Pelodictyon luteolum DSM 273: one gene and its partner. The protein of the gene in region 2 interacts with the protein of the main gene of each other region in a pairwise test. Links are inferred from orthologs where the notes say so. Each region holds a gene or a part of one and is shown on either strand. Other genes may lie near its edges.

Region 1 (3,119 bases), 130 kb from region 2 along the record:
CTCGGGCGGCGAGGAAAACGCGACCGCTTCAGCCCCTAGGCCGCGGCATATTTCCGCCAGTTCTTCAGATGCAACACCCCGCTCACTCGGAAGTCCGGTAGTGGCGAACCGGCACCGGAGCCGCATGAGTTCCCTGATCATCGATTCCGAATCCTTGTCGGAAACAAGACCGAAGAGCACCCGGGCGTCCCGGTACCGGGAAAGAAACGGCATGAGGGCATCGACGGTGGCCCTCATGCCGTCGGCATTGTGCGACACGTCGAGGAAGGTGTCCGGCCGGTGTCCCAGAAGTTCAAGGCGTCCGCGGTAGCCTGTCGAAGCAAGCGCGTCGAGCCCCTCCCGCACCGCTTCCGGCCCCACGCCGGCGTCTTCAGCCACCGCAACCGCAGTCGCGATACCCGGCGCATGGAACGCACCCGTCACAGGGACCCTGAGCCCCTTATAGTGACAGGAGGCAGTCACGACATCCAGCTGCAGCAGCCCCGGCTCAGCCACGACACCCCCGAAACTGAAATCCCGCCCCACCACCTGCAGCGGAGCGCCACACCCCTGTGCCGCATCCCTGACGGGTCCGAACGCCTCCGACTGACCGGGGTCAGCGTCGGGATTGATTGAGGTGAACACCCGGGAGGAGGGCTTGATGATGGCCGCCTTCTCCCCGGCAATGGCACTGATCGTGGAGCCGAGCCATTCGGTATGATCAAGTCCGATCCTGGTGAGCACCGCATAGTCGGACTCAACCACGTTCGTCGCATCCAGCCGGCCGCCCATCCCCGTTTCAAGCACCGACACCTCCACACCGCAGTCGGCGAACCAGGCAAAGGCGATGGCTGTCGTCACCTCGAAAAACGTCGATTGATGCTCCAGTGCGGCAGGCTTCAAAAGGGTGGCGTAACGGGCGGCAGCATCTTCCGGGATCCTCCGTCCGTCGATCCGTATCCGCTCAGTGAAGTCGACAAGGTGTGGAGAAGTGTAGAGCGCCGTCTTCTTCCCCGCAGCCGTGAACATCGATGCCATGGCCGATGCGGCCGTTCCCTTCCCGTTCGTTCCCGCCACATGCACCACCATGCCGAGACTGCGCTCGGGCGAGCCTGCTGCCTGGAGAAGCATGCGCACCCGCTCGAGGCCCGGTTTGATGCCGAAGCGGTGAAGGGGAAACAGAAAATCAAGCGTTTCCTGGTAGGTCACGGGGTAACGGCTAACGGTTATGCATAGCAAGCAGTGCCGACTTCACCACATCCTCGACACTCCCGCCGGGGTTCGCTTCAAGCACCCCTGCAACCGCCTGCTGGGCAGCAGTTCGGGAGAAGCCGAGTGTCAGAAGGGCGTTTGTGGCGTCCTCTCGTATTCCGCACTGAACCGCGCCGGCCGGAGTGGCGGCGGCGCCTGGAGGAGAGAGCTTCAAAATCCTGTCGCGCAGTTCGAGGATGATGCGCGCCGCCGTCTTGCGGCCGACGCCGGTCACGCCAAACAGTCGTTCAGGCGCATTGGCGAGGATGGCCTCATGGACCTCCGCGACCGGAAGCCCCGAAAGCACTGCAAGGGCGAGCTTCGGGCCAACGCCGGAGACAAGGAGGAGCAGGCGGAACAGCTGCTTTTCCTCTTCACTTGAAAAACCGTAGAGCTGGAGAGCATCCTCCCGGACGGAAAGATGCGTATAGAGGATGGCCTCATTGCCCGCCTGGGGAAGGCTGCGGGAAGTGCCGGTGGAAATGAGGAACCGGTATGCAATGCCCGATACCTCGAGAACCGCCTCTTCAGGCAGGACAGAAACGACCCTGCCGCGGAAATATGCGTACATGGAAGACAGTGGAAGCCCGGCCCCGGAGGGCCGGACGCGGGTTACTCGGCCTCGGCGTAGCCGTTGAACAGGCGTGTAAGCTGCGACTTCTTGCGCGATGCCTTATTGGCGTGGATGTAGCTCTTCACGCCCAGACGGTCGAGCTTCTGGACGGCGGAACGGTAGGCAGACTCGACCTCGGACTTGGCTGCACGGGCCTCGATGAGTTTCTGCATGTTCTTGATCAGGGTCTTCAGCTCTTTTTTGCGAGCCCTGTTCCTGGCATTCCTTCTTTCAGACTGACGCAGTCTTTTTTCAGCCGACTTGTGTAAAGGCATAAATCGATCGCTCTTGATGAAAATTGATGTAACGAAACCCGGGTGTCCACCTGAATCCCGGCATCACACCGGAACCCGATAACAAAGGGCATGTAATATAGCAGAAGCATGCAAAAAATCAAAAACCCATCCCCTCTTTTTTCTTATATTGGCCCAAAACGTCCACCGGCACGGCAACACCCGCATACATAAAGAAATAAGCAGCTCCCGACGCAACCCATATCTCTCCTCCGCATGAGCCTGATGATCAGCGTTTCCGGCATCAGGGGTGTCGTAGGCGAAAGCCTCACCCCGAAAAACCTCACAGCATTCAGCATGGCCTTTGCCCGATGGATCTCGGCCGACCGGGTCCGCCGGGGAAAGACTGAGGGGAAAGCCCGCATCGTCATCGGCCGCGACACACGGCCGACAGGCCCCGCCATCCTCGGCCTCGTCGAGAACGCCCTTGCCCTCTCCGGATGCGATGTGCTGGACATCGGGGTAGCAACTACCCCGACCGTGGAGCTTGCCGTCACGGAGGAAGGTGCCGACGGAGGCCTCATCATCACCGCATCGCACAACCCCGTCAAGTGGAACGCGCTGAAGATGCTCAACAGCCGCGGAGAGTTCCTAGACGCCGCCGAAGTAGAGGAACTGCTCCGGATTGCTGCTGAAGACGCGCCGGAAAGTGCGGGGTGGGACGCCATCGGGACCATCAGCGAAAGCCGCCGCCATGACGGCCTCCATATCGAAAAGATCCTCCGGCTGCCCTTCATCAACCCCGAAGCCATCAAAAAAGAAGGGTTCCGGGTGCTTGTCGACTGCGTCGAAGGCGCTGGCGCCTCAATCGTCCCCGAACTCTGCCGCCAGCTCGGCGTCAAGGAAATCATTCCTGTAGCCTGCGGCGGAACCGGCATCTTCCCGCGCAACCCCGAACCCATTGAAGAGAACCTGCAGTCGAGCATCGCAGCCCTGAAGGAATCGGGTGCCGACTTCGCACTCGTCGTCGACCCTGATGTCGA
Region 2 (3,287 bases):
GGACTTGAAAGCGACCACCTCGTCCTCGGCAAGAACGGCATCCTCAACAACCGCGAGCTGCGATTCGCAAACGAGCCAGCGCGCCACAAGCTGCTGGACCTGCTCGGAGACATTGCTCTGCTCGGCATGCCGGTAAAAGCGCAGGTGCTGGCCGCACGCCCCGGACATGCTTCAAACGTGGAGTTCGTCCGCCAGCTCAAGAAATACGCCGACCGCAACAAGCTCGCCCGCCAGTATCAGCACGAAAAGAAAGCCGGCGTAATCTTCGACATCAATGCGATCCAGAATATCCTGCCGCACCGCTACCCGTTCCTGCTCATAGACAAGATCGTCGAGTTCAAGCTTGATGAAAAGATTGTCTCGATCAAGAACGTCACGATGAACGAACCCTTCTTCCAGGGCCACTTCCCCGGCAACCCGGTCATGCCGGGCGTACTCATCATCGAAGCAATGGCCCAGACCGGCGGCATCATGATGCTCAACGGCAAAAACAACACCAAGGAGAGCGTGGTCTACTTCATGGCGATCGACAAGGCCCGGTTCCGCAAACCGGTGCTGCCCGGCGACACTCTCGTCATTGAAGCCGTCATGACCAACATGCGCAGAAGCGTCTGCCAGTTCGACGCCAAGGCGTTCGTCCGCGGCGAACTTGTCTGCGAAGCCTCGCTGATGGCTACGGTCATGGACAAGCCTGCAGAGAAGAAATGAGGAGAGGAACTGCAACCCTTCGTCAGTAAAGAAAATGGCCTCCGTTCAGCACGGGGGCCTTTTTTTTACTGACTGAAGAACTCCGCCTCAGGCCTTGTACTCAAGGCCGTGGTGGATACGGTAAAAGCGGATGCAGTAGAGGATAAAGGAGTAGAGAAGCATGAGGGTGGAGAGATAGAGGAAAAACTCCCTGACAGGCCAGAGCTCAAAGACCGGATGCGGCCATACCATCGAAATGAAAAGCATCGAAACGAACCCCACCGCCCACTTCCCGGGCCAGAGCGAGGTCGTCACCACCTGATGGTGGTGACGCACCCAGGCGGCGCCGGCGAAGATAAAGAGGTCACGGAGCACGGCAAACAGAACGAACCATAGGGGCAGTTCGCCGACCCAGAGGAAATAGAGCGCCACGCTGGCCAGACAGAGTTTATCGGCCAGAGGATCAAGGATCTTTCCCATCTCCGAGACCTCATTGGTCCATCGGGCGGCCTGGCCGTCGAACCAGTCGGACAGCACGGCGACGATCATGATGACAATGGCGATGTCGGTCCGCCCTGTGTGGAAGAACCAGAGAAACCAGGGGATCAGAAGGATCCTCAGGAAACTCAACGCATTGGGTATGTTGAAGATATGCCCCTGCACGGCTAATGCTTTAATGGTTCAACAACCAGATCGGGACTGGCTTTGACGAATTCCGCCCAGCCGTTCCCCCTTCGGGATGAGCCCTTTGCCTTCGGCAGCGATACGTTGCCCTCGTTGCGAAGCATGTCGCAGAGCGCCAGAGCGATGGCATCGGTTACATCAAGCGGCTTCGGCACGGAGCCGAGCCCGAGCATGGCGGTGACCATGCCGGCAACCTGTTCCTTGGAGGCTCCGCCGCGACCGGTAACGGCCAGCTTCACCTCACGTGGGGCATACTCATGGAGCATAAGGCCGCGATGCACTCCAAGAGCGATGACCGCCCCCCTGACCTGGCCGAGCTTTAGGGCTGACTGTACGTTCCTGCCGACGAACGCCGTCTCGATCGACAATCGTCCGGGCTGAACCCGGCTGATGAGGCAGTCAAGCGCCTCGAAAATCTCTCCGATCCGTGCCGGGTGGCTTTTTCCGGGATTGAGGCGCAGAACGCCGCATTCGAGCAGTCGGTACCGCCCGTCATCCGTGGACACCACCCCGTAACCGGTGCTGAGGCTCCCCGGATCAATCCCCAGCACGATCATACTCAGTCTTCCAGACTGTTCATTGCACTCTCACTGATCTCCATATTGCTGTAGACGGCCTGAACGTCATCGTTCTCCTCCAGCGCATCGATCAGCTTGATGACCTTGCGGGCGTCTTCGGCCTCGAGCTCAATGTAGTTCTCCGGAATGAGATCCATTTTTGCGTTTTCGAAGGCTATCGCCTGCTCCTCGAGCGCCTTTTTAGCTGCCTCAAGGTCGCGCACGTCGGTAATGACCGTATAAGTCTCGCCGCCGTCGTTGCTGAGGTCCTCGAGACCCGCCTCGAGCAGTGCTTCCATCAGCGCCTCTTCGCTGGCCGCCGACACGGGGACCTCAAGGCTTCCCTTGCGCTGGAACATCCAGCTCACACTGCCGCTTTCACCGAGAGAGCCGTTGTTGCGGCTCATGATGTGGCGTAGGTCGGCGACCGTCCTGTTGCGGTTGTCCGTCGCGGTCTCTATGATGAGGGCGATGCCTGCAGGGCCATATCCTTCATAGGTTATTTCGTCGTAGATGACCCCCTCAAGCTCGCCGGTTCCTTTCTTGACGGCCCGCTGGATGTTGTCCATCGGCATGGAGTTCGAGCGTGCCGTATCGATGGCAAGGCGCAGCCGGGGGTTGCCCGACGGATCCCCTCCGCCCATCTTGGCCGCTATGGTGATTTCCTTGACCAGCTTGGTGAACAGGCTCCCCCGTTTCTGGTCGGTGACCGCCTTTTTTCTCTTGATGGTCGCCCATTTACTGTGTCCTGACATAATGCAAACTGCTGTAGTGGTTGTTCCTGAAGACTGGTTCGGCCGCGGAGGGTATGCGCCCGCCTCTCGGATGGGCAGCCGGGGCGGCTTCTGGCGCCCGTCCTATGATAATAGATTTATTTTCTTTAAATAAAACCAAATCTGCCCGCTTACGTGCAAGTTAATCACTAGAAAAATCAATGACAAACCTGATGATCGCCTATCAGGGTGAGCCCGGGGCCTATAGTGAAATCGCCGCGCTCCGCCTTGGCCGACCCTATCCATGCAACTCCTTTGAGGAGGTGTTCTCGGCCGTCGAGGACCGCCGTGCGGATTTCGCAGTCATTCCCATGGAAAACTCGCTCGGGGGAAGCATCCACCGCAATTACGACCTCCTGCTCGAGCATCCGGTCGTGATTGCCGCCGAAACCTTCGTAAAAGTGGAGCACTGCCTGCTCGGCCTTCCGGGCTCGTCAGCCGAAACAGCCCGCCGGGTCCTTTCCCACCCGCAGGCACTGGCGCAGTGCAGGAACTTCTTCAAGACGCACCCGAACCTCCAGGAAGAGGTCGCCTACGATACCGCCGGCAGCGCCAAGCTTATTGCCGGAGAACAAGACCCCTCGAA

Evidence for each region.
Region 1: the proteins of ruvC (region 2) and ruvA interact in binary tests that used the Escherichia coli proteins (3 or more experiments, as listed by UniProt). The link is inferred for Pelodictyon luteolum DSM 273 from one-to-one orthologs.

Annotation. Positions count from the first base shown.
Region 1 is NC_007512.1:1,967,239-1,970,357, forward strand. Bases 1-2,802 are described here. They hold ruvA (Holliday junction branch migration protein RuvA), read right to left. Parts: upstream 1,802-2,802; coding sequence 1,199-1,801; downstream 1-1,198. Other genes in these bases: PLUT_RS09080 (bifunctional folylpolyglutamate synthase/dihydrofolate synthase), read right to left, coding at 1-1,188; rpsT (30S ribosomal protein S20), read right to left, coding at 1,843-2,118; glmM (phosphoglucosamine mutase), read left to right, coding at 2,353-2,802. Outside these bases: more of glmM, read left to right, coding at 2,803-3,119. UniProt on the Escherichia coli protein: The RuvA-RuvB-RuvC complex processes Holliday junction (HJ) DNA during genetic recombination and DNA repair.
Region 2 is NC_007512.1:1,841,650-1,844,936, forward strand. What follows is about bases 141-3,110. They hold ruvC (crossover junction endodeoxyribonuclease RuvC), read right to left. Parts: upstream 1,929-3,110; coding sequence 1,353-1,928; downstream 141-1,352. Other genes in these bases: PLUT_RS08480 (bifunctional UDP-3-O-[3-hydroxymyristoyl] N-acetylglucosamine deacetylase/3-hydroxyacyl-ACP dehydratase), read left to right, coding at 141-708; PLUT_RS08485 (CDP-alcohol phosphatidyltransferase family protein), read right to left, coding at 796-1,350; PLUT_RS08495 (YebC/PmpR family DNA-binding transcriptional regulator), read right to left, coding at 1,931-2,683; pheA (prephenate dehydratase), read left to right, coding at 2,863-3,110. Also shown: more of PLUT_RS08480, read left to right, coding at 1-140; more of pheA, read left to right, coding at 3,111-3,287.